DNA from 2 places in the Pannonibacter sp. Q-1 genome. Region 1 is predicted to be linked to the other one. Evidence: riboswitches for the same ligand, from Rfam matches in the RefSeq annotation. Region 1 holds a riboswitch; the other holds the start of a gene.
What was found. A riboswitch is a leader RNA that binds a small molecule or an ion and turns the genes downstream of it on or off. The one in region 1 is predicted to bind cobalamin.
Positions count from the first base shown of each region.

Region 2: linked by a shared signal. The riboswitch ahead of metE (5-methyltetrahydropteroyltriglutamate--homocysteine S-methyltransferase) and the one ahead of cobU (bifunctional adenosylcobinamide kinase/adenosylcobinamide-phosphate guanylyltransferase) in region 1 are both predicted to bind cobalamin.

Region 1 is NZ_JBSXNB010000002.1:590,821-606,412, reverse strand. Features, by position in the region: gene ACVNHC_RS06750 (hypothetical protein) at 1-537, opposite strand, end outside; gene hemA (5-aminolevulinate synthase) at 1,241-2,458, shown strand; gene ACVNHC_RS06740 (SDR family NAD(P)-dependent oxidoreductase) at 2,637-3,650, shown strand; gene ACVNHC_RS06735 (TetR/AcrR family transcriptional regulator) at 3,681-4,307, opposite strand; gene ACVNHC_RS06730 (DMT family transporter) at 4,481-4,975, opposite strand; gene ACVNHC_RS06725 (LysR substrate-binding domain-containing protein) at 5,057-5,992, shown strand; gene ACVNHC_RS06720 (RNA polymerase sigma factor) at 6,235-6,723, shown strand; gene ACVNHC_RS06715 (FecR family protein) at 6,841-7,815, shown strand; gene ACVNHC_RS06710 (TonB-dependent siderophore receptor) at 7,958-10,456, shown strand; gene ACVNHC_RS06705 (ABC transporter substrate-binding protein) at 10,516-11,352, shown strand; gene fhuB (Fe(3+)-hydroxamate ABC transporter permease FhuB) at 11,349-13,307, shown strand; tRNA gene ACVNHC_RS06695 (tRNA-Asn) at 13,387-13,462, opposite strand; cobalamin riboswitch at 13,734-13,956, shown strand; gene cobU (bifunctional adenosylcobinamide kinase/adenosylcobinamide-phosphate guanylyltransferase) at 14,092-14,664, shown strand; gene cobW (cobalamin biosynthesis protein CobW) at 14,661-15,592, shown strand, end outside.
Region 2 is NZ_JBSXNB010000001.1:138,280-153,871, forward strand. Features, by position in the region: gene ACVNHC_RS00615 (adenylate/guanylate cyclase domain-containing protein) at 1-459, shown strand, start outside; gene ACVNHC_RS00620 (Ldh family oxidoreductase) at 529-1,545, shown strand; gene ACVNHC_RS00625 (GNAT family N-acetyltransferase) at 1,585-2,142, opposite strand; gene ACVNHC_RS00630 (type III PLP-dependent enzyme) at 2,156-3,286, opposite strand; gene ACVNHC_RS00635 (EF-hand domain-containing protein) at 3,987-4,988, opposite strand; gene ACVNHC_RS00640 (response regulator) at 5,291-6,019, shown strand; gene ACVNHC_RS00645 (ATP-binding protein) at 6,016-7,515, shown strand; cobalamin riboswitch at 7,566-7,775, shown strand; gene metE (5-methyltetrahydropteroyltriglutamate--homocysteine S-methyltransferase) at 7,884-10,259, shown strand; gene ACVNHC_RS00655 (acyl-CoA thioesterase) at 10,256-11,089, shown strand; gene ACVNHC_RS00660 (pseudouridine synthase) at 11,145-11,849, opposite strand; gene ACVNHC_RS00665 (class I SAM-dependent methyltransferase) at 11,846-12,889, opposite strand; gene ACVNHC_RS00670 (methyl-accepting chemotaxis protein) at 13,008-14,564, opposite strand; gene ACVNHC_RS00675 (peptide chain release factor 3) at 14,866-15,592, opposite strand, start outside.

The DNA.
Region 1 (15,592 bases):
GCCCTGGAAGAAGGCAACGATGCCGTGCCACACGGATTCGCCGGCCTTTGCCAGCTGCAGCAGAATGGACGGCTGCTGCGGCGGTGTCTGGACCAGTTCGACGGCAGTCTTGCCTTCCTCATCATCCACCACGCGGCGGGTGATCATCTGGCCGGTTTCCGAAGGGACACGCGATTCGTCCTTGGCCACGGCAAGCGTGCCTTCCGGCGCATTGAGCGGGCTCACGACGATGGCGCGGCCATCGGGAAGGAGATGGGTTTCGTTCTGCGCGACTTCTGACGCGTAGATGACTTCGCCCTCGGAGTCGATCAGTTCGACCCAGATGACCTTGCGGCCCTGAATGTCGACCGGTCCAACCCAGATGGAGGTGTCCTCACCGGCCGCAGGCCCGGCGCCAAGGCTGGCGAGCGTGACGGAGAGGTTGTCCTCGGGCAGCAGATGCCGTTCCGACTTGGGGGCGGCAAGCGCGAGCGGGGCGGCAGAAAGCATGATGGCAACTGCCGGAATGATGGCTTTCTTCATGAGACGATGCGTCATTTTTGCCTCCCTCGGCATGACAGTCACGTCTGAACACAGATCACGGCACCGGTTTTTTAAGGTCTGAAGTACACCTCGTCTTTTTGACAGGTGCCTTGCTCATCCGGTTGCTGTGATGCAGCCATTATTACGCCATTTCCCTTAAGATAGATGTTATCCGAATCACAAAATGACGTGGTTTCTGATCTTTCCTGATTGGCTGCGGCCGGGGCTTCATGCTTCCGGTCTGGCTCAGTTCCTTGATTTTGCTCCTGTTTTCAGCGGTGCTGTTATTTCTGGCCGGGAAAAGACGTGAGCATCAACTTGCCGTGATGCCCGGCTTGTCCCAGATCAAAGTGTTAACGCGGGCGGGAGGCTAAGGTTCCGGAACAATCGCCGGAAGAGAGGGCGGCGGGGCAGGTGTCTCAGAGTTGACCGGCCGGGCTCTTCTCCTAAAAAGAATTCTGTAACCCGGAATTAGAATAATGACAGCCTGCGGCATTTTAAACTATGTGTTAGGGCGCTACCTTGCGCTACATGGTGCAAGGTCTCGAGGCTGTCAGGCTTCGGATCACAGGACGCGTGAGTGGGGCGGGGCAACTTCCCCTTATCAGATCCGCCTGGGAGGGCTGGCCAGATGATGACCGGCTCCGGACACAAGGGCTTGCAGGACGCCAATGGCGGACGTGGAATGCGTCTGCTTGAGAAGAAGAGGGAATACGCCATGGACTTCGAGAGCTTCTTTGCGCAGGCGCTGGACGGCTTGCGGGAGGACGGCAACTATCGCGTATTCGCTGATCTGAAGCGTCATTCAGGCGAGTTTCCCAAGGCGACCCGTTTCCGCGAAGATGGCTCCACCCACGAAGTGACCGTGTGGTGCTCCAACGATTATCTTGGCATGGGCCAGCATCCGGATGTGGTTACCGCCATGAAGGATGCGATCGACAGCTGCGGTGCGGGCGCTGGCGGCACACGCAACATCTCGGGCACCAACCACTACCATGTCCAGCTTGAACATGAGCTCGCAGATCTGCATGGCAAGGAATCGGCGCTCATCTTCACCTCGGGCTATGTGTCCAACTGGGCAGCCCTCGGTACGCTGGCCTCGAAGATCCCCGGCTGCATCGTTTATTCCGATGCGCTGAACCATGCCTCGATGATCGAGGGCATCCGCCACAGCCGCGCCGAAAAGCGCGTGTGGAAGCACAACAGCCCGGAAGATCTGGAGCGCAAGCTTGCCGCCGATGATCCGGCGGCCCCCAAGCTCGTTGCCTTCGAGAGCGTCTATTCGATGGACGGCGACATCGCCCCCATCAAGGAAATCTGCGACGTGGCCGAGCGCTATGGCGCGATGACCTATCTGGATGAGGTGCATGCGGTCGGTCTCTACGGCCCGCGCGGCGGCGGCATTGCCGAGCGCGAAGGTCTGATGGACCGTCTGACGGTGATCGAAGGCACGCTTGGCAAGGCCTTTGGCGTGATGGGCGGTTATATCACCGGCTCGCGCCAGCTCTGCGACTTCGTGCGCTCCTTCGCGTCCGGCTTCATCTTCACCACCGCGCTGCCGCCGTCACTGGCCGCTGGCGCCACGGCTTCGATCCGTCATCTGAAGCAGAGCACGGCCGAGCGTGAGGCGCATCAGGACCGCGTGGCCCGTCTGCGCAGCCTGCTGGACCGCCGCGGCATCCCGCATATGGACAATCCCAGCCACATCGTTCCGGTGATGGTCGGCAATGCGTCCAAGTGCAAGTGGATCTCGGACATCCTGCTCGACAACTACGGCATCTATGTCCAGCCGATCAATTACCCGACCGTGCCGAAGGGCACCGAGCGGCTGCGCATCACGCCGACGCCGTTCCATTCGGATGCCGATATCGACCATCTGGTCGGCGCGCTGAATGCCCTGTGGTCGCGCTGCGCACTGGCCCGCGCCGTCGCCTGACCGGGCAAGGGAATTGAACACTACGGAAAGCGCTGGCTGCAAGGCTGGCGCTTTCTGCTTTTGGACTGGCCGGTCCGGCGGTGCTAATCCTTGGCTCTGGGCTGTCCGGATGCTATGACGGCTCCGGCGCTGCATATTTTGCTGCTGCTTTCAGCTTTTTCTTCAAAGGGTTTCAATCATGCGTACTGCGCTCGTGACGGGTTCGGCCGGCTTCATCGGATATTTTCTCTGCACCCGGCTGCTGGAAGAGGGGTTCCGCGTTATTGGCCTCGATGCCATGACGGATTACTACGACGTGCGGCTCAAGGAGCGCCGTCACCAGATGCTGCTGCAGAACGAGCACTTCACCGCCGTCACAGGCCGCGTCGAGGATGGGGACCTGGTGCGCTCGCTGTTCGAGGCCAACCGCCCGGATGTTGTCGTGCATCTGGCCGCCCAGGCGGGTGTGCGTTACTCCATCGAGGCGCCGCGCTCCTATCTCGACAGCAACATTGCCGGCACATTCGAGATGCTGGAAGCCGCGAGAGCCTTTCCGCCGCAGCACCTGCTGATCGCCTCCACCTCTTCGGCCTATGGCGCCAACACGGACATGCCGTTTCAGGAGACGGTGAAGGCCGATCACCAGATGTCATTCTATGCGGCGACCAAGAAGGCCTGCGAGGTGATGGCTCATTCCTATGCCCATCTCTATGGCACGCCCATCACCATGTTCCGTTTCTTCACGGTCTATGGCCCCTGGGGGCGCCCGGACATGGCGCTGTTCAAGTTCACCAAGTCGATCCTCGAAGGCAATCCGATCGAGGTCTATAACTACGGCGACATGAGCCGGGACTTCACCTATGTGGAGGATCTGGTGGAGGGTATCCGCCTCCTGATCGATGCAGCCCCGGTGCGGCCCGAAGAGGGCGCAGGCGTTCCGGAAGGCGACAGCCTGTCGCCGGTCGCTCCCTGGCGCGTCGTCAACATCGGCAATTCGGAAAGCGTGCAGTTGACCGAGTTCATCGCCGCCATTGAGGAGGCGACCGGCCGCACGGCGGAGCGCAAGCTGATGCCGATGCAGGCCGGTGATGTGCCCGCCACCTGGGCCGATGCCAGCCTGTTGCAGACGCTCACCGGCTACCGCCCCCGCACGGGCGTGCGCGAAGGCGTGGCAAAATTCGTGAAATGGTACCGTGAGTACTACAAGATCTGACCGCAGTGCCGCAGCCAGGCCCTGATGGCGTCAGGCTGCCCGTGTCTCGCGGGTTTCGGCACCTGCGCTGTCCGGGGCAAGGCCGCGCAGGGCCATCTCGGCTGCATCACGGATCAGGCTGCACGGATCGCCAAGATCCAGGTCCTTCACGTTGAGCAGCAGCACGACGGCACCATGCACCGCACTCCAAAGGAGATGGGTTGCATGGCCCGGATCCATGCGGCGGATGGCTCCCTCCTCCATTGCGATCGCCATCCGTGCTTTCAGCAGTTCGTAGCCGGTCAGCTTATCGTCAGCAAAGGCGATTTCCATCTGGTGGCTCATCTCCAGATCAAGGAACATGAGCCGGAACCTGTCGGTATCTTCCAGGGCAAATTCTGAATAGGCCATGATCAGTTTGCGCAGGATTTCGACCGAGGGAAGGTCCATGCCATGAATGGCAAAGGTCCGCTCGTTCAGCGTCTCGATTGCACTGGAGCAATAGGCGATCATCAGATGCTGCTTCGTCGGGAAGTAGCGGTAGAGCGCTCCTGCCGTCAGGTTGAGGCCTTCGGCCAGCTTGCGCATGGACAGGGCGGCATAGCCCTCGGCAGCAACGATGCGTGCGGTTTCAGCCAGAATGCGGGCCTGAACGGCAGCAAGCTCTTCATCAGTCATTGCGGGTCTTGGCATGATGTTACCTGATCGCGTTTAATGAATTAGTTCAATAAACGCGTTTACAGTTGGGCCGGTAGGTGGTCAATCGGAAAACCATGTTGACTGAATTTTTATTGAACGCGTTCATACTAAGCCTCAGGTGAGTACCCGGTGATTGCGGCCGCTCTTCTGTGTCAGCTTCCGCTGCCGGATACAGGCGTGACCTTCAGGAAAGAGGTACTCTGTATCAGCGCAACTCCGGCCACCACGAGCAGGATGCCGATGAGGCGCGAGGGCGAAATATCGCGGGCGCTGAAGCCCATGAGACCATAGGCATCGACCAGAAGCGAGGCGGCGAGCTGCCCGGCAATCACGGCGGTCATGAAACCGGCGGCCCCAAGTTTCGGTGCAACCAGAATTGCGGCCGTGATGTAGATGACCCCGGCAAGGCCGCCGGTCCAGATCCATTTGGGCTGTCCGGCAAGGTTGCCAAGGCTGGGGAACGGAACCTTCATGGCCAGCATCACCGGAATGACGCAGAGCATGCTCACACCAAGCGATACCACCGTGGCCCAGAGGGGATGGCCGAGGGCACGGCCCATCGCGGCATTGGCTCCGGCCTGGAAGGGGACGACTGCCCCTGCCAGAAGGGCGGCGCCAAGAAGGGTGAAGGGGGCTGGAAACTGCATCGGACTGTCCTTTCTGATGAACTTCGGCCCCGGTTTAGATATAGTCCTTGCGAATGTGAAATTCGTATCAGGCGGATAGACATGCATCAGCTGCATAATCTGAGGTCGGTTGATCTCAATCTTCTGGTGGTGCTGGATGCGCTTCTGACGGAGCGCCATGTTTCGCGCGCCGCCGCCCGGCTGAACATGAGCCAGCCCGCCGTCAGCCACGCCCTTGCGCGGTTGCGGGAGCTGCTGGGGGATCCGCTGCTGGTGCGCCAGGGCGGCGGCCTTGTTCCGACCATCCGGGCGCTGGAAATCGCCCAGCCGTTGGCCGATGCGCTGGCCGGGGTGCGCGGCGTGCTGGGGCCGCAGGGTTTCGACCCGCAAGGCACCCGCCACCGGTTCCGCCTGTCCATGTCGGATTATGGCGGGGCCATGCTGCTGCCGCATCTGGTGCGCGATCTGCGGCAGCATGCGCCGGGCATCGATCTTGCGATCAGCCAGTTCAGCCGTGAAGCCATGGCGGCTGGTGTCTGCGATGGTGATCTGGATCTCGGGCTCGGGGTGTTTCCCGTTCTGCCGCCGCAGGTCAGGTCGGAGCTGATCATCAACGATGACTATGCCTGCCTGCTGGACCGGCGGACGCTGGAGGGAAAGCCGTTAGATGCTGCGGCATATTTCTCGCGGCCTCATGCCATGGTCGCCATGCGTGATGACACCATCAACGAGGTGGACGAAACGCTGGCCCGTTCCGGCCACACCCGCCGGCTGGCGCTGGTGCTGCCGCACTGGGGCGTCGCACCGGAGCTGATCGCGGGTACGGACCTCATTCTCACGGTCGCCAGAGGCAGCCTGCGGGACCTTGTTCTGGACGATCATCTGATCATTCTGCCGGCGCCCATTCCGCTGCCGCCCGTGCCTTACGTTCAGATCTGGCACAAGAGCCGCGACAGGGACCCGGCCCTGCGCTGGCTGCGCGCGCGGATCCTGCAGGCCGCAGGGCAGGGGGCAGAAACGCAGCGGAAGGATGGCTGAAGGGGCTGAAAACCGGCCTTGCGGGCTTTCCCGGCAGGTCTGCTCAACAGTTCCCATGCAGCTGCTTATAAAACTGGATTTTTAAAGTAGACTTTTGCTAAAGACGGAACACGGCAGCGGGAATAACCCCAAACGCTGCCGTGAGAGATTTCTGTCCGTTCGGGCCTGTGCGTGAGCGGCGAAGCTCCTGACTGGTTCCTGCCCCGATTGGTTCCTGCATGGCCGAAGACAAGAAGAAGAGTATGCTTGACTGCTTCGTGTCCAGTTACACGGAGCTGTCGCGCCATCTCTCGCGCCGCTTCGGCCGTGATCTCGATCCGCAGGATGTGATGCAGGATACCTATCTGCGGCTTGAAGCGATTCCCGCCGAGAGCGACATCCGCAATCCGCGGTCCTATCTCTTCCGCATGGCGAACAATGTTGCAACCGACCGGCTGCGCGGGCAGCGCTCTGCGGTGGGCTATGCGCCCAGCGAGGAACTGGCCGCTGCCGTGGATGACAGCGCTTCGCCGGAGCAGATCACCGACTACCGCCAGCGCCTCGTGCGCCTGCAGGAAGCCATAGCTGAGCTGCCGCCGCGCCAGAAGCAGGTGCTCCTGATGCACAAGTTCGATGGTCTGACCCACACGCAGATTGCCGCTGAACTGGGCATCACGAAAAGTGCTGTCGAGAAGCTGATCATGAAGGCGCTTGCGCATCTGCGCGACCGGATGGGTACACTCATTGACTGAATCCGGCAAAAAGATGCGCGATATGGGTGAGGTGAGGCGCTACCGAATCCGTCTATGGGAAGGATATGCGCGCAAGGGCGTGCCGTGCGGCCGCGCACGGGGAAACAGCCGGTGGCCATGATGGGTTCAACGAATACAGACAGACAGCAGAGAGCTCGCGATGAGGCTCTGAGCTGGTTCGTCCGTCTCAACTCCGGTGACGCGGGAGAGGGGGACCGCGCCGGCCATGCAAGCTGGATGGCCGCCGATCCGCTGCACCGGGCCGAATATGCGCGGCTCGGCGGCATCTGGCAGGATCTCGGCCGGATTGCGGATCCGCGCGAGGCCTTGGACATGTCCGGGGCCATGGTTCCGGCCTCCGCCCGGAAGGGCTTTGCCTCGCGCCGTGCGTTCCTGTTCGCCGGTGCCGCAGCGCTGGCTGCCGCCGGTGTGGTGGCGGTTGCCGGTCCGCCGGACTTCCTGACGAGCGATCACTTCACCGGCACCGGCGAACAGCGCAGCCTGATGCTTGAGGACGGCAGCCGGGTGGACCTTGATGCAGATACCGCCATTGCGCTGGATTTCAGCGATACCCTTCGCAGCATCCGTCTGCTGCGCGGGCGCGCCTTCTTCGATGTGGCCAAAGATCCCGGCCGCCCCTTTACCGTGCTGGCGGCCGCCGGTTCCACAACCGCACTGGGCACCCGTTTCGTTGTTCATGAATGGAGCGGTGCTGTCACGGTTTCGGTGGAGGAAAGCGCCGTTTCGGTGGTTGGGCCGGACAAGTCGGATACCGTCGTGAAGGCGGGCGAGCTTGTCACCTATGACGATGTGCATCTGGGCCAGATCCGGCCCGTCGACATGGAAGCGGAAATCGCCTGGCGGCGCGGCAAGCTGATCTTTGAAGACAGGCCGCTGCGGCAGGTGCTGGCAGATGTGAACCGTTACCGCTCCGGCACGATCCGGGTGACGGACAGCCGCCTTCTGAACATGCGTGTCAGCGGCATCTTCGACATCCGCAATCCGGACGGCGTTCTGGAGGCGATCCGCCAGACGCTGCCGGTGAGAAGCTTCCAGATCTCGCCCTGGCTGGTCGTGTTGCACCCGGTCTGACCGGGTGGACACAGCGGGAAAAGAAACCTGATAATTATTTTCCACTTTGGGGGTGAGGTGTCTGGCCTTTGAAACCGTCCTTGCATCAGACGGGTGCGTTCGCGCCCGGACAAAATGCAAATGCAAGAGTTGGACAGGGGTCATGGCAAAGCAGTTTGGGCAAAGGGCATCCGGGGCGCGGGCAGCGCGGATGAGCGGTTTGGGGTTGGCGCTTCTGGCGTCAACGGCGGTTTTCACCGCAAGTGTGATCTACACCGGCCCGGCAGCGGCGCAGCAGGCGGCCACTGTCAGTTACTCCGTTCCGGCAGGCCCGCTGGGCACGGCGATTTCCCGTTTTGGCGACCGCTCCAATCTGCAGGTGCTCTATCCGGCAGCTCTCGTGCAGGGAAAGACGTCGCCGGGCGTTTCCGGCACGCTGACGCCCTCCGAAGCGCTCAACCGGATTTTGGCTGGAACCGGCCTGTCCTACCGCTTTACCGCCGCCAACACGGTGACCATTGTTGATCCGGCCGCAGCCGCTGCCACGGGCGCCACGGTGGATGGCGCGACACAGCTGCAGACGGTGACCATCGAGGGCGAAAATGCCTGGGGCCCGGTCAATGGCATCGTCGCCACCCAGAGCGCGACGGCGACCAAGACCGGAACGTCACTCAGGGACACGCCGCAAGCCGTCAATGTCGTGACCCGTGACGAGATGGCGGAGAAGGGCGCTGCGACCATCACGCAGGCGATGCGCTACACGCCGGGCGTTGTCGCTCAGTACGCCGATACGGATGTGCGCCATGACTGGCTGACGGTGCGTGGCTTCACGCCGGGGCGCTACAAGGACGGCCTGCGCCTGCCTTTCGGTGCACGCGGCTATTCCCAGCCGAGGATCGAGCCCTATGGGCTGGAGCGCGCCGAAGTGCTGAAGGGGCCTGCCTCGGTTCTCTATGGTCAGGGCCAGCCCGGCGGCATGCTGAACATGGTCAGCAAGCGGCCCCGGAACGAGGAAATCCGGGAAGTCGAGCTGCAATATGGCAGCCACAACCGGTTCCAGACCGCCTTCGATTTTGGCGGAAAGCTCGATCAGGACGGTGCCGTGCTCTACCGCATCGTCGGCGTGGGGCGCCTCAGCGACACCCAGTATGACCACGTGGAAGAGAAGAAGGGCTACATCGCCCCGTCCTTCACCTTCAAGCTGTTCGATGCCACGACACTGACGGTCCTGGGCGAATACCAGAAGATCGACTCCCCCGGCGGCGGCGGTGCTCCGGCTCTGCCTGCCAATGGCACGCTGTACACCGGCACCTATTCCGCCCTGCCGCGCAACGCCTTCGTCGGCGAACCGGGCTATGACAAGTTCGAAAACGAGCAGGCCTTCATCGGCTATGAATTCAGCCATGAGTTCAACGACACATGGTCGTTCAGGCAGAACCTGCGCTATGGCTTCGTCGATACCGATACACAGCGCGTGCAGGCCTTCTGCCTGTCTGCGGCCAGCTGCAACCCATCCTCGCTGCTGCGCTATGCCTGGGCCTTCCCGGAAACCTCGAACCTCTTCACGGTCGACAACAACGCCATTGCGCGGTTCAGCACCGGCAGTGCGAAGCACACGATGCTGTTCGGCTTCGATTACTCCTTCGAGGACAGCTCGTTTGAAGAATCGGCGCTTTCGGTGATCTATACGCCCTTCAACGCCTATAATCCGGTCTATGGGGCAACCAGCATCTCCCGCCCTGCGACGGCGACCTGGATCGACCAGCAGCGCTCGCAGGCAGGGCTTTATGCGCAGGACCAGATCGAGTGGAACAACTTCGTCCTGTCGCTGGGCGGGCGCTATGACTGGGCCAACACTGACACGCGCACCCGGACAGCCACAACCAACACCCCGGTGAACCAGCAGGACGGCAAGTTCACCTGGCGGGCGGGCCTCGTCTACAATTTCGACAATGGCCTGTCGCCCTATGCCAGCTACTCCACCTCGTTCAACCCGGCTAGCGGCACGGACCGCAGCGGTTCACCCTTCAACCCGACCACGGGTGAACAGTTCGAAGCTGGTATCAAGTTCCAGCCCAATGGCATGAACAGCTTCATCACCCTGTCGGTCTATCAGCTGACGCAGCAGAACGTGCTCACGCCTGATCCGGTCAACACGAGCTTCCGCGTGCAGACCGGTGAGGTGCGCATGCGCGGCATCGAGCTGGAAGGCAAGGCCGAGCTCGCCTCCGGCCTTTCGCTCACGGGTTCCTATGCCTATACGGACAGCGAGATCACCCGCGACAATGCCACCTCCAGCGGCACCAGCAACAAGGGCAAGCGTCTGGCCTTCGTGCCCGAGCACCAGGCATCGCTCTGGCTGGACTACACCGTCCAGTCCGATCAGGTCTGGGGCGGGCTCAGCTTCGGCGGCGGCGCCCGCTACATGGGGCAGACATTCGGCGACAACGCCAACGCCTTCGATGTGCCGGACTACACCCTGTTTGATGCGGCGCTGCGCTATGACTTCGGCAAGGTGGATCCGAAGCTCGCCGGGCTGAAGACCTCGCTCAATGTCAGCAACATCTTCGACAAGAAGTATGTCTCCACTTGTCTCAGCACGACGGGCTGCTACTGGGGCGAGGGCCGCACGGTCTATGCCACGCTGAAATACAGCTGGTAATGCCGGAGCGGAGGACATCTGGAACCAATGCTCTGACGCGGCGGCAATTTGCCGCCGCGTTGCTTGGGTTTGCCTCCCTGCCGTTTCAGGGCCGGACCGGCCGGGCAGGGGAGGAGCTGCCGCGCATCGCCGTGCTGGACTGGGCCTGGGCCGAAACGTTGCTGGCGCTGGGCGTGGCACCTGCCGCGGTGGCGGAAGCCCCGCTCTATGGCGCGCGTGTCGTCAGCCCGGCGCTGGCGGAGGGCACCATGGATCTGGGCCTGCGCTCCTGGCCCAATATGGAACAGCTCAGGGTCTTCCGGCCGGACCTGATTGTCACCCAGACCGGCTATGGCGTTCCGGCGGCCATGCTGGAGCCTGTGGCGCCCGTGCTGTCCCTGCCGCTTTACACGCCGGAGCGCCAGCCGCTGAAACGGGCTGAAGAGGGACTTGAGGCGATTGCCGCCCGCCTGCAGCTTCAGGAAGCGGGGCGCGCCTATCTGGAACAGGCCGAGTTCCAGTTCACAGCCTTGCGGAACGAGCTTCAGTCCTATGATGGCCGCCCTCTGCTGATCCTGAAATTCGCCAGTGACCGGCTCGCCGATATCTACGGCCCCGGCAGTCTCTTTCATGACGTGCTGGGCCGTCTCGGCCTGCCATCCGCCTGGCAGCACAGCGGCAGTCATTGGGGCTTCTCGACCGCAGGCCTCGACGCGATTGCCGCCAACCCGGAAGCACGCATCGTCATCATCGAGCCTGGTCCGCCGGAAGCGCTCGCCGCCAGCGGGTTGTGGCGGGCCATCCCGGCGGTGCGGGCAGGGCGCGTTGTCAGCATTCCACCGGTCTGGGTCTTCGGAGCTTTGCCGTCCGCCCTGCGTTTTGCCGGTATTGTCACCAAGGCCCTGCAGACCTCATGACGCTTCGTCTTCCCTTGCTTCTTGCGGCGCTGCTGGTGCCTGCCGCCGTCCTGACCCTTTTGTCCTACAGCGCCCATGTGCCCCTGTCTGCGCTGGGCGCGGCGCTGCTTGATCCGGACCCGGCTGTCTTCGGGGAAATCTATCTGCATTATGCGCTGCTGCCGCGCCTTGCTGTGGCGGTGCTGGCCGGGGCCGCCCTGGCGCTGGCGGGAGTGGTGTTTCAGCAGGTACTGAAGAACCCGCTGGCGGAACCGGCAACCCTTGGTCTTCTTTCCGGTGCACAGCTTGGCATCATGGCGGCAACGCTGCTCGTGCCCGCACTCGCCATGTGGCAGCGCGAGGCGGCGGGGCTGGCGGGCGGCTTTGCTGCACTGGCGCTGGTGGGGATGCTTGCCTCCCGGCACGGTTTTTCGCCGGTGACCCTGCTCTTGTGCGGCATGATCGTCAGCTTCTTTGCCGGATCGGCTTCCGTTGTGCTGGCCCTGTTCCAGCATGAATACCTGCGCTCGGTCTTCATCTGGGCCAGCGGCTCGCTGGTGCAGAATGATTTTTCCGATGCCTCGGCCCTGTCCGTCAGGCTTGCGGTCTGCGTACCGCTGCTGGCGCTGCTGCTCAGGCCGCTGACGGTTGCCGGGCTCGATGATGCCAGCGCCCGCAGCCTGGGCCTCTCCATCCGCACGATCCGGCTTGTTGCCCTGTCGCTGGCCTGCTGTCTCTCCGCGCTGGTGGTGGTGCGGGTAGGCGTGATTGCCTTCGTTGGCCTTGCCGCGCCGCATCTGGCGGCACTTGCCGGTGTCCGGAGTTTTGCCGGGCGTTTTGTCTCTGCGCCCATCATCGGCGCGGCGCTGCTGCTGCTTGCCGACAGCATGGTGCTGGCGCTGTCCGGCATGATTGCCGAAGTGCCCACGGGAACAGCCACGGCGATGGCCGGAGCCGTTCTGCTGCTGGTGCTCCTGCGCCGCATGCCTGCGAGCACCCGCATCGGCGGTTCACACATGCCGGCGCCATCCGTTCCGGCCGCCAGCCGTCAGCGCCTCGTCCTGCTGCTGGCTCTGGCCTGTCTTGCCGCGCTCACGGTCTTTTCCCTCACCAGCCAGCTGCATCCGGGCGCCCTGTCAGCCGGAGAGATGGTGGCAGGGCGCTGGCCGCGGGTGCTGGCATCTGCTGCCGCCGGGGCCATGCTGGCGCTGGCAGGCGGGCTCATTCAGGCGATGACCGGCAATCCGCTCGCCAGTCCCGAGGGGCTGGGCGTCAGTTCCGGGGCAGGGCTCGGCATCACCGGGGTGCTGCTTTTGACCGGCTCCTTCTCTCCGCTCCTGCTGCTGGGGGGCGGAGCGGGCGGGGCGGTGCTCGCCTTCCTCTTCGTGCTGGCCATCACCCGCAAGTCCGGCCACGCACCGGGGCCGGTGCTGCTGGCCGGGATTGCCATCGGCACGTTTGCCGCCGCGCTCATATCCTTCATTCTGGCCAGCGGTGATCCGCGCGCGGTCTTCGTGCTGGCCTGGTCCATGGGGCCGACCTACCGCGCCGCCGGACTGACGGCCCTTGCCGCTTCCGGCATCCTGCTCGTTGTGCTGCTGGTGCTGCCGCTGATGGGGCGTTGGCTCGACATTCTGCCGCTGGGCGACACAACAGCCCGCGCGCTGGGCCTTTCGCCCCGCCGCTCGCGCACCGTGCTTCTGGCGTTCTCGGCCCTGCTGACGGCCGCCGCAACGCTGATCACCGGCCCGTTGAGCTTCATCGGCCTGATCGCGCCCCATATTGCGGCCTCTGTGGCGCCGGGGCGTGCGCTGCTGCGGATCGTCTGTGCTACAGCGATCGGCGCAGCGCTGATGGTCAGCGCCGACTGGCTGGGCCGCACGCTCGATTTTCCCTACGAGATCCCCGCCGGCATCCTCGCCTCCTTCATCGGCGGGCCGTATTTCCTCTGGCTGCTCCACCGCAAGCCCGCGTGAGGCGCAGTCTGCCGCACAAACGCAAAAAGCCTTGCCGTTGCTGGCAAGCCTTGGATTTTATCCAGGGAAGAGAAAAGGTTGGCTCCGCGAGCAGGACTCGAACCTGCGACCATTCGATTAACAGTCGAACGCTCTACCAACTGAGCTATCGCGGATCACCAGAAGGGCAGTGCCCTTTGCGGTGGCGGCTGTGTGCGCCGCCGTCGGTGAGAGGCGTATAACAAAGGCCTTGAGCATTTGCCAAGCCCTTTCTTCAAGAAAGTTTTCCACAGGGGCGGCTTTGGCGGAAATCTGCGGTCTTTCAACGGCTTGGGCCAGTGGATAACCCATCCGTGCCGGTGCTTGCACCCATTGCCCGGGATAAGGGGGCGGCGATTGCGCCGCAGAGGTGCCCAAAGGGCGTCCTTGCTGAGGTGCCGCCAAGCCGTTACAAGGAGAGGATCAGGTTCCCCGGCGGGCCAAGCCCAAGGGGATGAAACGGGAATGCGGTGCGGAGCGACTCAATCCGGGGCTCCAAAGCCGCAGCTGCCCCCGCAACTGTCAGCGGAGAATCTTGCCGCCTCATGCCACTGCAAGGAAGTCCTTGCGGGAAGGCGCGGCAAGGTGAAGACCCGCGAGCCAGGAGACCGGCCTGATGTGGTGCAACCCCAAGGCCGCCGGGTGGGCGGACCGGAGGACCTGACATGATTTCTACTCCCCCAGACCGGGCGGATGGCAGGGCGCATTGCGCCCGCGCGTCCGCAAGAGAGCCCGACGCTGCCATGCCGCAAGCCAGCCGTTGACCATGGCGCAGGCTGAAGGGCTGGGGGCCGCATCTTCCGTTCTGGTGACGGGGGGCGCACGCTCCGGCAAAAGCAGATATGCAGAGCAGCTGATCCTCGGAAGCGGGCTTGAGCCTGTCTATGTGGCGACATCCGCCGCATGGGACGGGGAAATGGAAGCCCGCATCGGCCTGCACCGCGCCCGCCGCGGGGCGGACTGGCGCACCATCGAGGATAAGGGCGGCATCGGCGCGGATCTGACGGACGTGCTCCGGCGCGAAGCCCTGCCCGGACGGGCGGTGCTGGTCGATTGCCTGACGCTCTGGCTCACCAATCTGATGATGGCCGGGGCAGACCTTGCTGCCGCCACGCAGGCGCTTTGCGCGCTTGTGCCCAATCTGCCTGCGCCTGTTGTTTTCGTTTCGAATGAAGTGGGCCTCGGCATCGTGCCGGACAACGCCATGGCGCGTCAGTTCCGCGATGCGCAGGGCCGTCTCAATCAGGAGCTTGCTGCCGTCTGCACCCGGGTGGTCTTCGTGGCCGCCGGTCTGCCGCTCGTGCTCAAGCCTTCCTCCCAACCGGATATCTCCCTATGACCGATTTTCAGACCCCTGCCGTGGCCAAGATCCCGGCCACCATCATCACCGGCTTTCTGGGCGCGGGCAAGACGACCCTCATCCGCAATCTCCTGACCAACGCGGGGGGGCGGCGTATTGCGCTGATCGTCAACGAGTTCGGCGACATGGGTTTTGACGGCTCGCTGCTGGATGGCTGCGCCGACCCTTCCTGCTCTGCCGATGATGTGGTGGAGCTGACCAACGGCTGCATCTGCTGCACCGTGGCCGATGATTTCCTGCCTGCGATGGAAATGCTGCTGGCACGCGAGACGCCGCCGGATCACATCGTCATCGAGACCTCGGGCCTCGCGCTGCCCCAGCCGCTGGTGCGGGCCTTCACCTGGCCCAGCGTCAAGACGCGGGTGACGGTGGATGGTGTTGTCACCGTGCTGGATGCGGCAGCTCTCGCCGAAGGGCGGATCGTGCTGGACGAGGAAGCCCTTGCCGCGCAGCGCACTGCCGACGAAACGCTGGATCATGACAATCCGGTTGAAGAGCTTTTCCACGATCAGCTCGCCTGCGCCGATCTGGTGGTGCTGAACAAGGCTGATCTGGTGGATGACCACGCATTGGAGCATATCCGTGAGCATATCGCCGAAGATGTCCGCGCCGGGGTGGAGATCATTGCCGCTGAAAAGGGCTCGCTGCCCATCGACGTGCTGCTGGGCCGCTCCTCTGCTGCCGAGGATGATCTGGCTGCCCGCCGTGCGCATCATCACCACCATCATGATGATGACCACGATCACGATGATGACCATGACCATGACCATGACCATGACCATGACCATGATGATCATGATCACCATCACGACGACTTCGAGAGCTACGTGGTCACAGCGCCCGAGTTTGCCTCGCTGAAGGACGTTGAGGCGGTGGTGAAGCAGGCGATGGCGCTGAAGGGCGTGCT
Region 2 (15,592 bases), on a different contig from region 1:
ATCGACAAATATATCGGCGACAGCGTCATGGCCTTCTGGGGCGCGCCCGATCACATGGACAATCCCGCAGCAGCTGCTGCAGCCGCAGCACTCGATATCGAACGGGCGCTCAAGGCCGACAATGCCGTCAGGCGCGAACAAGGCCTTGCCCCCGTGCGCATCCGGGCAGGCCTTCATGTGGGGCCCCTGATCGTCGGGGACATCGGCGCACCGGGCCGGGTCAATTACACCGTCATCGGCGATACGGTGAACATCGCCGCAAGACTGGAGAGGCTCGGCCACACGGCAGAGCCCGGCGCGGAAGCCATCATCCTTGCCTCCGCCGAGGTAGCCGGCGCCCTTGCCGCACAGCAAGGCTCCGCCCGCCCCGTCGTCACACCGCTCGGCGAGCAGACCGTCAAGGGCAAGACCCAGCCGGTAACGGTGGTGAGGCTGTCGCTGCCGGGGGAGGAAACCTGACACCACGTTTGTCCGGATGAGCTCCGGCATGCTAGGCAGACATATCAGACACCCTGCCGCGAGCCCGCCATGTCCGCCACCGAGACACTTACCCTTGCCGAAGCTCATGAACTGGCCGTTGCAGCCCTTGTGGCCAGCAATACGGCACCGGATGTGGCCGAAAGCGTTGCGCAGGCGCTGGTGGCCGCAGAAGCAGATGGCCAGAGCGGGCACGGCCTGTCACGGGTTCCCTCCTATGCAGGGCAAGCGCGCAGCGGCAAGGTGAACGGGCATGCGGTGCCGAAGCTGGAGGATGTGACACCGGCCCTCTTCAGGGTGGATGCCTGCGACGGCTTTGCCTATCCCGCCTTTGACATGGTCATCCAGCATCTGCCCGGGCGGGCGCATAAGCTGGGCATTGCCATGGCAGCCGTGCGCCGCTCGCATCACTTCGGCCAGGCCGGGGCGCATTGCGAAAAGCTGGCAGAACATGGGCTGGCAGCCTTCGTCTATGGCAACGCGCCGAAATCCATCGCGCCCTGGGGCGGGCGGACGCCGCTGTTCGGCACCAACCCGATTGCCTTCGCCGCCCCCGCCGGCAAGGGCCGCGCGCCGCTTATCATCGATCTGGCAGTCTCGCGCGTCGCCAAGGGCAAGATCATGGCAGCGGAAAAGGCAGGCAAATCCATTCCCGAAGGCTGGGCGCTTGATCCCGATGGCAATCCGACGACCGATGCCAGCGCAGCCATGGCCGGAACCATGATCCCGATCGGCGAGGCCAAGGGCGCGGCATTGGCGATGATGGTGGAAGTGATGTCCGCCGCCATGGTGGGCGCCAGCCTGGCCTTTGAGGCACCCAGCCTGTTCACGTCCGAGGGGCCGGTGCTCAATCTCGGCCAGACGATCATTGCCATTGACCCGGAGCTGGTGTCCGGCGGCCTGTTTGGCGAAAGAATGGATACCCTGCTGGATACGGTGGCGGCTGAAGACGGCGCACGCCTGCCCGGCTCCCGCCGCCTCGCTGCCCGGCAGAAAGCCACCGCCGAAGGTCTGTCAATCCCGGTTCCGATTCTGGACGAAATCCGGCAGATCATCGCAGTTGCATGAGCCCTGCGCCATCGCAGGCACAGGGCTCATGCATTTGGTTCAGGCCGCGCGGGAGGTGACGCTGCGCAGTCCGGTGAAAGGCATCATCTGCGCATAGACCGGATCTTCCGCACCGCTTGCCTCGACGAGGCCACAGGCTCCGGCGAGTGCGCCTTCCTTCAGCTCGAGGCCGAGGAAGCGCTGACGCTCCACCGGTCCCGGCAGATCAAGGCCAAGCGTCAGGTCCGGCGAAAAGCCGAACCTTGCATAATAGGCATGATCGCCCACCAGCATGACGCCGCCAAAGCCGGCAATGGCGGCCTGATTGAGCGCGGCACGCATCAGACGCGCGCCAAGCCCTTCGCTGCGGCAAGTGGCCTCCACCGCAAGCGGTCCGAGCAGCAGCAAGCCCTGGCCGCCTTCGGCCGTGACATGCCACAGGCGCAGGGTGCCCACGAGCACACCAAGGTCATCCAGCGCGGTCAGGGCGATGGCCGGCACGCGGCCTTCGCGCAGGCGTTCGGAGGTTTTCTGATGCCGGTCCGGACCAAACGCCCGGTCGAGCAGCAGCTCGCGGGCGCCGGTGTGCTCCGGCGCCTCGTCCAGGATTTCGATCATCTCACCTGATCCTTCAGATCACGTAGGATGCGAGAGCGGCGAAGCCGTTGAAGCCGACCGTGGAATAGGTCGTCGTATAGGCACCGCAGGACTCGATCAGCACCTTGTCGCCGATCGACAGGGAGACCGGCAGCTCGTAGGGCGTCTTTTCGTAAAGAACGTCCACGCTGTCGCAGGTCGGGCCTGCCAGCACGCAGGGCGCGGTGGCATCGCCATCCTTCGGCGTGCGGATCGGGTAGCGGATCGCCTCGTCCATGGTCTCGGCGAGGCCATGGAACTTGCCGATGTCCAGATAGACCCAGCGCACGGTGTCGTCAGCCGACTTGCGGGAAATCAGCACGACTTCCGCTTCAATCAGGCCGGCATCGCCCACCATGCCACGGCCCGGCTCGATGATCGTCTGCGGCAGGTTGTTGCCGAAGTGATCGGTCAGAGCCTGGAAAATGGCATTGCCATAGGCCGGAACGCCCGGGACATCCTTGAGGTAACGGGCCGGGAAGCCACCGCCCATGTTGACCATCTTCAGCGGGATGCCGCGGGTGGCGCATTCACGGAACACACCGGCTGCGGTTGCCAGCGCGCTGTCCCATGCGCCCAGGTTTGCCTGCTGCGAGCCGACGTGGAAGGAGACACCATAGGCGGTGAGACCGCCGCGGTGCGCAGCTTCCAGCACGTCCGGAGCCATTTCCGGAGCGCAGCCGAACTTGCGCGACAGCGGCCATTCGGCGCCTGCGCCATCGCACAGGATGCGGCAGAACACGCGCACGCCCGGTGCGGCACGGACGATCTTCTCGACTTCGGCTTCGCAGTCGACGGCATAGAGGCGCACGCCCAGCTCGAAGGCGCGGGCGATGTCGCGCTCCTTCTTGATGGTGTTGCCATAGGAAATGCGGTCGGCGCTGGCACCGGCGGCCAGAGCCATTTCGATTTCGCCGACAGAGGCGCAATCGAAGGAGGAGCCGAGTTCAGCCAGCAGGCTCAGGATCTCGGGGGCCGGGTTAGCCTTTACCGCATAGAAGACGGAGGTGTCGGGCAGCGAACGGGCAAAAGCCTCGTAGTTCGACCGCACAACGTCAAGGTCGACAACAACGCAAGGACCATCTTCGGTGCGCTGGCGGAGGAATTCACGGATGCGATCGGTCATCGGGGTTCTCCCGTTCATCAAGTCTTGGCGCGAGGTCGTCCGTCCGCTCGCCGCGGAGCCCTCCGGTATGGACAGGGAGGCTCGGCAAGAGGTGACGATCGGTCGAGCGCACAGCGGGGGCTGCACACTGTCCCTTTATGGGATGCCTTGGCTTGGAACGGGGATCGCTCCGCACGGCCGGCAATGAAGTAACAAGTGCCTCTTCAGTAACCCCGGGATGTGGAAACCCGGCAGAGACCAAAAAAGCCCTCTTACGTCGTTGCTTTAAGCCGTCCGGTTTTGTCAGACCCCAAGAGTCGTAGTGGGGCTTGTCTGACTGCCACTGGAATTCATGGACGACCACGGGCACGTGCGAATTTGGGCAAGGGTTATTTGCGCTCATTCGCTGTCATGTTCAAGGGATTTTTTGAATGAGGCGCAGATTTTTTTCGTGAAGCCGGAAGCCTGGAAAAGACAAGGTAAACGCCGGATTTTCGCCACTTTTTTAGACGTGCAAACATCGCGCGCAGAAGCCCGCCGCGCAGCGGCCGCAGATGGGGCAACGGCATGCCGTCCCAGCAGCAATCAGATGCTTTTCTTCATAAGCACGAAGGGCCGCACTGGGGCGGCCCTTCGGCTGAGATCTGCCCGCCGTTCGGGGGGCGAAGCTTGGCGGCTTTTGACGGACAGATCTGATTCTGTTCAGGTTTGCGCCTGCAGATCAGCCCTGGCGGCCCTGCGGGCCCTTGCCCTTGTCGCCACCTTGGCGGTCGCCGTGGCGCTCACCATGCGGGCCCTTGCGGCCTTCCTTGCCGCCCTTGCGGAAGTCGGCCTTGGTCAGCACGCCATCTCCGTTACGGTCCATGCGGGCCACAAGATCAGCAGTCCGTGCCGCGTTTTCTTCGGCGGTGATGGCAAGGTCGCCGTCCGTGTCGAGTCGCTGGAACATGCGCACCAGGCGCGGCTCGGCCATGCTGGCGAACAGCGCATCGAAGCCCTGCAGGTCAAAGCTGCCGGCATTGCCCGTGTCAGCAAGGGCAAAGAGCTGGCCGCGCACCTCGTCGAATTCAGCGCGTGTCACCGTGCCGTCGCCGTTCACATCGAAGCGCTCGAACATCTCCATCATCATCATGCCGTGGCGGCCATGCGGACCCTTGGGGCCATGGCCCATCTTCCAGCCCTCACGGTCCTTCCCTTCCGGACCCCGGCCTTCCGGTCCCTTACCTTCCGGCCCCTTGCCACCAGGGCCACGTGCCTCGGCACCACGGCCTTCAGGGCCGCGCGGCGGCACCGGCATCGCCTTCAGTTCCCCGTCACCATCCCGGTCGAGCCGGGCGAACATGCGGTCAGAGATGCGGTCGAACTCGGAGCGGGTGACCTTGCCGTCGCCATCGCGGTCCAGCCGCTGGAAGGCACGCACCTTCATCGGCTGCATTTGAGCAAGGCGGTAAGCCTTGAATTCTTCCAGAGTGACGCGCCCGTCCTTGTCGGCATCAGCGGCTGCGAAGCGCTCCGCGACAACGGCGTTCACTTCATCCTGGGTGACGGCGCCGTCCTTGTTCTGATCGAACATTTCGATCATCCGTCCGCCGTGGCGGCCGCCTTCGCGGTCCATGCCGCCCCAGCCTTTGGGCCCGAAGCTGTCAGCCAGCGCGATCCCGGCCACAGAGGTGGCAAGCGCGGCAGCAAGCGTGCCAATGGCGATGGTCTTGAGTGCGGTCATCAATCTTCTCCTTTTCCGGCCTATCCGGATGTCTGCAGCGGCAAGGCGTACCTTGCGGTCTGTGCCTGGCGGTCTTTGGCGAAACCGCCGTGCCGTCCTGCGATGACCAGAACATAGGCGAAGGATCCGCGCCGGATTAGGGCGGGCAGGAGGCCCAAGTGTCGTGACCTGTGACAGGTCTGGCCTCCTGCGACAGACTGTTACACTTTCCCCTGCCCCGGCGCGGAAAATGGCGCTACCTAGAAGATGAAGGACGGCGGCATCAGCCCGCCGGCAGAGAACAGTGAACCGGAATCAGCGTGATGAGTGAGCCAAGCCCCCATATTCTTGTGGTCGATGACCACCGCGATATCCGGGAAACGCTGGCCCGCTATCTGGTGAAGAACGGCTACCGGGCGACGGCCGCGGAAAGTGCAGCTTCTGCCCGCAAGGCGCTGAAGGCCGCCGTCATCGATTTGCTCGTGCTGGATGTCATGATGCCCGGCGAAGATGGCCTCAGCCTCTGCCGCAGCCTGGTTGATTCAGATGGCCCGCCCATCATCCTGCTCACCGCCATGGCGGAGGACACCGACCGGATCATCGGCCTGGAGATCGGCGCGGATGATTATGTCACCAAGCCTTTCAACCCGCGCGAGCTGCTGGCCCGCATCAAGGCCGTCCTGCGCCGCACCGCCAGCGTGCCCAAGCCCCGCGATCCGATCACGCAGGAGCGCCTCGTCTTTGAGGGCTTCACCGTGGATACGGCGCGGCGTGAACTCTTTGACCCGCAAGGTGCGCCCATCGCGCTGTCCAGCGGCGAATTCCAGCTGCTGCTCGCCTTCCTCAAGCGGCCGCGCATGGTGCTGACCCGTGACCAGTTGATGGACCTGACGAGCGGGCGCACGCCCGGTGTCTTCGACCGGTCGATCGACAATCAGGTCAGCCGCCTGCGCCGCAAGATCGAGGAGGACCCGAAGGAGCCGCGCATCATCAAGACCGTCTGGGGCGGCGGCTACATGTTCACCGCTGCCGTGGAGGAGCTTGACGCATGACCGCGCCCGCCTTCTTGCGCAAATCCGCCGCCTTTCTCCGGCGCCTGTGGCCGCGCAGCCTTGGCGGCCAGCTCATCGCGCTGCTCCTGATCGCCCTCATCGGCAGCCAGGCGGTTTCCATCTGGCTCTTTGCCGGGGAGCGGCGGCTTGCGGTCTATGAGGCGATCGGCGACGGGGTGATTGTCCGCACCGCCTCCTTGGTGCCGCTGCTGGAGACCTCCGGCGAAACGACCCGCACCCAGCTGCTGCAGGCCACCAGCTCTGCCATCACCCGCTTCTGGCTGGACCAGAAGCCCTCGGTGGCCAACGTGCCCCAGTCCGGCGCGGAGCGGCGGCTTGCCGCAGCACTGGCCGACGAGCTCGGACAGGACCCCGGCATCCGTGCCTCGCTCAGCGCAGCGGGCAAAGGCCCGGAAAGAGGCGCTGAAAGAGGCTCCAGCAGGCCGCCGCGCGAAGACCGGAAGAAGCGCGAAGAGGCAGGCGATACCAATCTTGAAAAGCTGGAGGAGCGGGAGCGCCGCCGCGAGGAGCGGCTGCGCCACCGGCTGATTGCGATCGAGTTTTCCGTGCCTCTGGCCGATGGGCAATGGCTGAACGTGGTGACCAGCCAGCGCCCGCCGCCACCCGGCGCCTTCTACACGCTGGTCCTGCAGATGGGCCTGATGGCTCTGGCCATCATCGCCATCGTTGCCTTCACCATCCGGCAGGTCTCCCGCCCCTTGCGCCAGCTGGCCGATGCTGCCGACCGGCTGGGCCGGGGCGAAGACGTGCCGCCGGTGCCGGAGGCAGGCCCGCGCGAATTGCGCAGCACCATCTCCGCCTTCAACGCCATGCAGGACCGGCTGAGCCGCTTCGTGGCAGACCGCACGCGCATGCTGGCCGCCATCAGCCACGACCTGCGCACCCCCATCACCTCCCTGCGCCTCAGGGCCGAGTTCATCGACGATGACGAGAACCGGGAGAAGATGATCGCCACGCTGGATGAAATGGCCGCGATGACGGAAGCCACTCTCGCTTTCGCCCGTGACGAAGCCGTCAGCGAGCCGCGTGAAGCGGTGGACCTCATCGCCGTTCTGGAAAGCCTTGCAGGTGACCAGTCCGACATGGGCCACGATGTGCGCCTGATGGCACCCGGGGCAGATGCGGAGACAGCCCCTGTCACCCTGCCCTGCCGCCCGATGGCGCTGAAGCGTGCCCTGCGCAACCTGATCGAAAACGCCATCCGCTACGGCGGCGCAGCCCGCATTTCGGTGGAGACAGGCCAGCGTGAAGTCATCATCCGCGTGGAAGATGACGGCCCCGGCATTCCAGAAGACCGGATGGGCGACGTGTTCGAGCCTTTCGTCCGGCTGGAGACTTCGCGCAGCGGCGAAACGGGCGGCATCGGCCTCGGCCTTGCCATCGCCCGTTCCCTCATCCACGCCCACGGCGGCACCATCATCCTCACCAACCGCCCCGAAGGCGGCCTCACCGCCACGGTGACGCTGCCGCTCTAAAGAGCGATATAAAGATATCTTTATATCATTGACATGCGCAAATATTGCGGCAACACTGCCTTCATCGTGGTTCTGCGGATCAGTGATCCGGAGCTAAGAGGGAATCCGGTGCGGTGCAGTGATGTACCCATGCCGGAGCTGCCCCCGCAACTGTAAGCAGCGAGCTGCCATTCACCATGTCACTGGGGAAGACGCCCCGGGAAGACGAATGGCCGTGATGACCTGCAAGCCAGGAGACCTGCCACGGTAGATAACGTTCTCGGGCGGGGTGTCCCGGTGTGCGCCTGTTCCGCCCGGCACACGCATGCGCGTGCTCAGGCTGTCTTGCGTCATGCCCATACCTTGCCCGCAACCTTCGGGGTAAGGAAATGAGCATACAGACCGCAAACCTCGGTTTTCCGAGAATTGGCAGACAGCGCGAACTCAAGTTTGCTCTGGAAGACTTCTGGTCAGGCAAATCTGACGAGGCCACCCTGCAGGCCAAGGCCCGCACCTTGCGCGCGGCCCACTGGCAGCATCAGCGGGAGGCGGGAATAAACATCATCCCGTCCAACGATTTCTCGCTCTACGACCATGTCCTTGATCTGGCGGTGATGACCGGGGCAATCCCGGATGGCTATGGCTGGACCGGCGGACCGGTCTCCATTGCCACCCTCTTCGCCCTTGCCAGAGGCTCAGTCGGCACTGGCAGCCACCTCTGCAACTGCAACGGCCAGTCGCCTGATGGGGCAGAGACAAAGCCTGCGCTGGAAATGACCAAATGGTTCGACACCAATTACCATTATCTGGTGCCGGAACTGCACGCGGGGCAAACATTTTCCCTGACCGGCAACAAGCCGCTGGAGCATTTCCGGGAAGCCGCCGCTCTGGGAATTCATACGCGGCCCGTCATTCTGGGGCCGGTGACCTTCCTGACGCTTGCCAAGACGCGTGACGGATCAGCCTCTCTCGCGCTGCTGGAGAAGCTGCTGCCGGTCTATGGCCAGATCCTCAAGGAGCTGAAGGCGGCAGGCGCAGACTGGGTGCAGATGGATGAGCCCTGCCTTGTGACCAGCCTTTCCACCATCGAGAAGGAAGCGCTGGTGCAGGCGTACCGGTACTTCGCCGCAGAGGTTCCCGGCCTCTCCCTGATGCTGGCCACCTATTTCGGCGGACTTGAGGACAACCTCGAAACGGCCCTTTCCCTGCCCGTTGCCGGACTGCATGTGGATCTTGTCCGCGCACCGCAGACCCTTGCCCCCTTGCTGGCCAATGCGCCGGAGCATTTGCGCCTGTCACTGGGGATCATCGACGGGCGCAATGTGTGGCGTGCGGATCTCGCCCGATGCCTCGACTGCATCAGCGCGGCAGCCACCTGGCCCGGCGGCATCGAAATCGCACCGTCCTGCTCCCTGCTGCATGTGCCAGTGGATCTCGCGCTTGAAACGGAGCTCGATCAGGAGCTTGCCTCCTGGCTCGCCTTTGCCACGCAGAAGCTGGGCGAGCTTGCAGCCTTGCGGAACGCTCTCGCAGCCCGGGCCAGCGGCAGCAGCCAGCTTGACGGCGACACGCAGGCGGCCTTTGACACGGCCGCGGCAGCCCTTGCAACGCGCGGCAGGTCCCACAGGGTCAGCGACCCCGCCGTGCAGGCAAGAGTGCAGGCCCTCGGCACGGGGCAGCAGCTGCGCGGAGCGCCTTTTGCCTTGCGGCAGGTGCTGCAGCGCACCCGCAATCCGCTGCCGCTCTTTCCAACCACCACGATCGGTTCGTTCCCGCAGACGGCAGATGTACGAAAGGCCCGTGCCCTGCATGGGCGCGGCAAGCTGGCGGATGAGGATTACACGGCATTCCTCAAGCGCGAGACCGCCGCAGCCATCCGCTGGCAGGACGAAATCGGCCTTGATGTACTGGTTCATGGCGAGTTCGAGCGCAACGATATGGTGCAGTATTTCGGCGAGCAGCTGAAAGGCTTTGCCTTCACCCGCAATGCCTGGGTGCAGAGCTATGGCTCCCGTTGCGTGCGTCCCCCCATCATCTACGGTGATGTCTCCCGGCCCGCTCCCATGACGGTGGACTGGTGGCGCTTCGCCCAGTCCCAGACAGGCAAGCCGGTCAAAGGCATGCTGACCGGTCCGGTGACCATCCTGAACTGGTCCTTTGTGCGCGACGACCTGCCACGCGAAACGGTCTGCCGGCAGATCGCCCTCGCCATCCGGGATGAAGTGTCGGACCTGGAGACCGCCGGGGCCTCCATGATCCAGATCGATGAAGCCGCCCTGCGGGAAGGACTGCCGCTGCGCCGCAGGGATTGGGATCACTATCTCGACTGGGCCATCCGCTGCTTCCGCATCTGCTGCAGCGAGACGGGAGACTCGACCCAGATCCATACCCATATGTGCTACTCGGAGTTCAATGGCATTCTTCCCGCCATCATCGCCATGGATGCGGATGTCATCTCCATTGAGGCCTCCCGCTCGCGGATGGAACTGCTGGATGCCCTGACATCACAGGGTTACCCGAATGAGATCGGTCCCGGCATCTATGACATTCACTCGCCCCGCATTCCGGGCATCGGCGAGATCGAAACCCTGCTGGGCCTCGCGCGCCAGCGGTTGCGCGACGGCCAGCTCTGGGTCAATCCGGATTGCGGGCTGAAGACGCGCAAGTGGGATGAGGTGCGCCCGGCTCTGATCAACATGGTTGAGGCAGCCCGCGCCCTGCGCCGTGCCGCAAATGCCTGCACACAAGGCGGAGACGCAGCATGACGGCCACCGCTGTTTCAACTTCAACCCTGCAGGAAGGGCTGGCGCACGCGCCAGCCCCGATCGCCACTCTGCTGGAAATCGTCTTTCCGGGCGACACCAACCACCATGGCACACTCTTCGGCGGTGCCGGTCTGGCCTATATGGACCGGATCGCCTTCATCGCTGCCAGCCGTCACGGCCGTGCGCCTTTCGTCACTGCCTCCTGCGAAAATGTAAGTTTTCACAAGCCCGCGCATGTGGGCGAGATCGTCTCCTTTGACGCTTCCATCCGTGAGGTGCGGCGCCGGTCGCTGACTGTGGAAGTGAAGATGGCTGCCCAGACCATTCTGGGCGGCGAACGTCATCTCTGCACGGCGGGTGTGTTCCACATGGTTGCCATGCCCGGTGAAGGAAAGACTGCCGGCTGGAGCCTTCCGCCCCTGACGGAAAAGGCAGCCCCTGCCAGGCCTGACGAACTGTGCATGGCGGACATTGTCTTTGCAGATCAGGTCAATGGCAATGGTGCCCTGTTCGGCGGCCACGCTCTTGCCTTCATGACCAAGGCAGCCTTCATCAGCGCCTCGCGGCTCAGCGGCAGGCTCACAGTGCTGGCAGCAACAAGGCAGATCGACTTCCACCACCCCGTCGCCCTTGGGGCAATCGTGGAGGCCATGGCGCGGATAGCTTCCGTCGGACGGTCCTCGATTCATGTCGAGGTGGATCTGTGGTCCGAAGGCCTGCTGACGGGAAAGAGGCAACTGGCCGCGAAAGGGCAGTTCGTCATGGTCGCAGTGGATGCCTCACACCGGCCGGTGGCTGCGCGGCAGAAGCCAAGCGCACCCGAAAGCTGACGGAACGGGGCCCCTTTAAGGGTGCGGCAGGCAGATCTGTTCTGCCGCACGTCCCTCAAACCGTTCCGAACACCTTGTCAACGTCCGTGGCATCCAGCAGGCGCCACTTGCCTTCTGCGACGCCGTCCAGCCCCAGATGGCCGATGCGGATGCGGGAGAGGGTGTTCACGTGGTTGCCGGTGGCGGCGAACATGCGGCGGACCTGGTGGTAGCGGCCCTCATGGAGCGTCAGCCGTACCTTCTGCGGGGTCAGAACTTCCAGTTCGGCAGGCTTCAGCGGCTTGTCCTCGCTCTCCAGCATCATCGTGCCGGAGGCAAAAAGCTCAGCCTCATTGCCCTGCAAGGGCCTGTCCAGCTCGGCCTCATAGACCTTCGGCACCTCGGCCTTGGGCGAGATGATCTTGTGCAGCAAGGTGCCGTCATCGGTGAAGAGCAGCGCGCCGGTTGTCTCGCGGTCGAGGCGGCCAACGGTGGACAGCACCGGCTTGCGGTAGCGGAACCGGTCCGGCAGCAGGTCATAGACGAGGCGCCCCTGATCCTTGGTCGAGCAGGTGTAGCCCACCGGCTTGTTGAGCAGCAGGATCATGCCCTGCGGCGGATCCAGAGGCTCATCATCAAACAGGATGTCCTCATGAGCGGTCCTGGAATCGGCCTTGAGCCGCTGCCCGGCCCGGTCGGTCACCCAGCCGTTGCGAATGGCGATCTGCACTTCCTTGCGGGTGCCGTAGCCGAGGTTGGCGAGAAGCTTGACCAGTCTCATCGGCCGCGCGCCTTGCGTGCGTGGATCACCTTGTAGCCGCCCTCGTCCGCCACCATGATGGCCTCGGCAAAGACTTCATTGATGACGCCCTCGTAGGGAAGATGCCGGTTGGCGACGAGCCACAGATGCCCGCCCGGCTTCAGGGATCGCGCCGCCGCGCGGACGAAGCCCTGGCCGATATCCGTCCGCCCGGCCTTGCCGGTCTGGTGGAAGGGCGGATTGGTGACGATGAAGTCATAGGTCTTGTTCAGCCCCTTGGTCACGTCCACCCAGTGGAAGCCGAGACGGCGGCCGGTGGCCAGTGGCGTCACATTCTCGCGCGCCAGATCCAGCGCCCGCTGTTCGGCCTCGTAAAGGTCGAGCCCCGTCACCTTGGCACAGCGCTTGAGAACCTCGGTGGACAGATAGCCGAAGCCCGCGCCCAGATCCGCACCTTCGCCGGACAGGCTCGACGGCAGATTGGCCGCCAGCAGCGCGGAAGCGGCATCGATATGGTCCCAGGCGAAAACGCCCGGACGGCTGACGAACTGCCCGTCAAGGATCGGGCGCACCGCATCCAGTTCCACCCATTCGGCCACCAGCGCGCCGTTGACGCGGGCCTCGTCCTTGATGGTCCAGGCAACGCGGCACTTGGCCTTGGACAGCTTGCCGTCGAGCCCGGCAAGGCTTTCGAGATCACCCTCCAGCGCCTTGCCGCCTTCTGCGTTCGTCGCACAGACCACGATCAGCCCCCCGGGAGCAGCCCGCCGCACGGCATCGGCCAGCAGGGCACGGGCTTCCTGCTTCTGGCGCGGCGGCAGCACCAGCACCAGCGGATAGCCCTCACCCTCGGCCTGATGCAGCACCGTATGGCCCATTGCGGCCAGCGCATCCCGGTCGGGCGCAAAGCTCTGCACCGGCACCAGCGCGCCCTCGGGCAGCTCCTTCAGGTCCGCGCCCGCGCGGGCACGCAGAAACAGGATGCTGCCCCGCGCCTTGGGCAGGTCCAGCGTGCCGTTCAGAAAGGGAAGGAAGAGCGTTTCAAGGACAGGATCGGACATGGCGGCGCTTTCAATGCAGGCGGGCGGCAGTTCTGCACTGCCGCCCGGCCGGTTCATCCGCACTCATACAAGCCGCAGCGGGCAAGGTCAAAGCCGCCTTGCACCGCCTGCAGGCAGATCACGCGGCGGCAAGCCTGCGCACGAAGTCATCCACCGCACGGCGCAGGGCATCCGTCTGGCTGCCCACCGCATGCGAGGAAGTCATGAGCCGGGCCGCAGTCTCATTCGTCTGCGCCACCGCGCTGCGCATCTGCTCCATGTTGCCGGTAACTTCGGAGGTGCGGGCGGAGGTGACCTGTGCGTTGGAGGCAATTTCCGCTGTCGCCTGCCCCTGCTGCTCGACGGAGCGGCTGACGGATTCGGCGTGCTCATCAATGGTACGCATGATCTCGGTGATCTTCTCGATCGCCAGCACCGCGTCATCCGTCGAGGCCTGAATGGCCGAAATCTGGCTGGAGATCTCGTCCGTGGCCTTGGCCGTCTGGGAGGCAAGCTGCTTCACCTCGGATGCCACGACCGCAAAGCCCTTGCCCATCTCGCCGGCCCGCGCCGCCTCGATGGTGGCATTGAGCGCCAGAAGGTTGGTCTGGGCGGCAATCTCCTGGATGAGCGTTACCACCTGGCCGATCTTGTCGGCCGCGACCGCAAGGCTGGTCACCTTCTGGTTCGTGGCCTCTGCCTGACGGGAGGCATCATCCACCACCTGTGCCGTGGTCGTCACCTGCCGGGTGATTTCACCGATCGAGGCAGAAAGCTCCTCGGAGGCCGCGGCAACCGTTTCCACATTGGCGGATGCCTGCAGCGCGGCGTCGGCGGCGGCACTCACCATGCCGCTGCTCTGGCGTGCGGTCGCGTCCATCGCCGAAACATCACGCCCGAGTTCCACCGCCGCATTCTGCAGAGCATCAAAATAGCTGCCGGTCGTGGCGCGGAAGTCCTCGGCAAGGCGGCGCATGAGTTCGGCCTTCTCGGCCTGCGCCTCGTCCTCACGCCTGCGCACGGTCTCGGCAAGCTCATTCTGCTCGATCAACGACTGGCGGAATCCGGCAAGAGCATCGCGCAGATCGCCCAATTCATCCGCACTGGACCATTCCGGCAGCCGGTGGGACAGCTCCCCTCGCGACAGGGCACCGGCGGTTGCCGCCAGTTCATCCGCCCGCACCGCGATGCGCGAGCGCAGGAACAGCCAGCCGCCAATGGCCGCAACAAGGGTCGCGCCAATCGAAATCATCTGCACCAGCGCCACAACGCTGGCGGTGGCACGCAGACCAGCAATGCCTTCGGCCATCTCTTCCTTGATCAGCTCTTCCGCCACATCGGCCTCGGCGATCAGCATGTCGAACGCCTTGTCAAACGTTTCGTCAGCCGTGCTGCCGGCTATGTCGGTGCCCACATTCCTGTAACGCTCGCGGGCGACACCCTCAAAGGTATCGAGTTCTTTCAGAACACCCTGCATCACCCGGCGCACTTCCGCCGATTCCGTGGGAAAGAACCTGCCCTCATCATTGGTGCCGCCATTCAGGATGGCCCCGGCGAAGAAGCGCGCTTCCTTCAGCAGGTCCCAGACTTCGTTGATGTCCTCGCCCTCGTCCCCGGTCATGATTTCTTCGAAGACCAGATGGGCGCGGGTGGCCGTCAGCTTGATTTCCATCGCAGCGTCAGCGAGCGGCGCCAACTTCTCGCCGACATGGAGCCCCGCGTCTGCCAGTCTTGTACTTTGAACAAAGGTCAACACGCCCGTCACAACAACGACGGCAGCCATTGCGGAGAAAATACTCAGCAGCTTCCCTGAAACACGCATCCCGCAATCCCTCTTTGTCGCATGTGGTGAACGTACCAAACCATGTGGGATGATGCGGGATAGATGTTACGACAATCTTAGCCTCTCAAGTCATTCAGACAGAGCCCTGTCAAAACAACTAGGAGGCAGCCAGTTTCTCCATGCCATTCAATCGTTCCGGCAAACGGATCAACAATCAGGCACTGTGCACAATCTCGCGGGTCTCGCGGAAACCGATATCGGGATTCTTTTCCCCTACGTAATTGACTTCCCAGCCGCTTTTGAACAGGAAGACCGGCTTGTCGTCACGGTCGAGGGCGACGCTCATGCGGTTGGCCTCGATGAATTTCTGCAACTTGACCGGATCATTGCACTCGATCCAGCGCGCCGTCGTGTAGGGCACGGTCTCGAAGCCGATTTCGGTGCTGTATTCGTTCTTCAGGCGGTCCACCACCACGTCGAGCTGCAGCATGCCGACGACGCCGACGATCCAGTTGGAGCCAAGGTCGGGCTTGAAGATCTGCACCAGTCCCTCTTCTGCCAGATCCGAAAGGCCCTGCCGCATCTGCTTGACGCGCATGGTGTCGGACAGGCGCACGCGGCGCAGCACCTCCGGCGCGAAGGCCGGCAGGCCGGTGACGTGGATTTCCTCGCCCTCCGTCAGCGTATCGCCCACGCGCAGCTGGCCGTGGTTCGGCACGCCGATCACGTCGCCGGGATAGGCCTCATCGGCAATTTCGCGCTCTTCGGCGAAGAACAGGATCGGCGCCGAAACGGCAATGCTCTTGCCCGCGCGCACATGCTTCAGCCGCATGCCGCGCTTGAAGGTGCCAGAGCACAGGCGCACGAAGGCGATGCGGTCGCGGTGCTTGGGGTCCATGTTGGCCTGCACCTTGAAGACGAAACCGGTCACATCCGGCTCG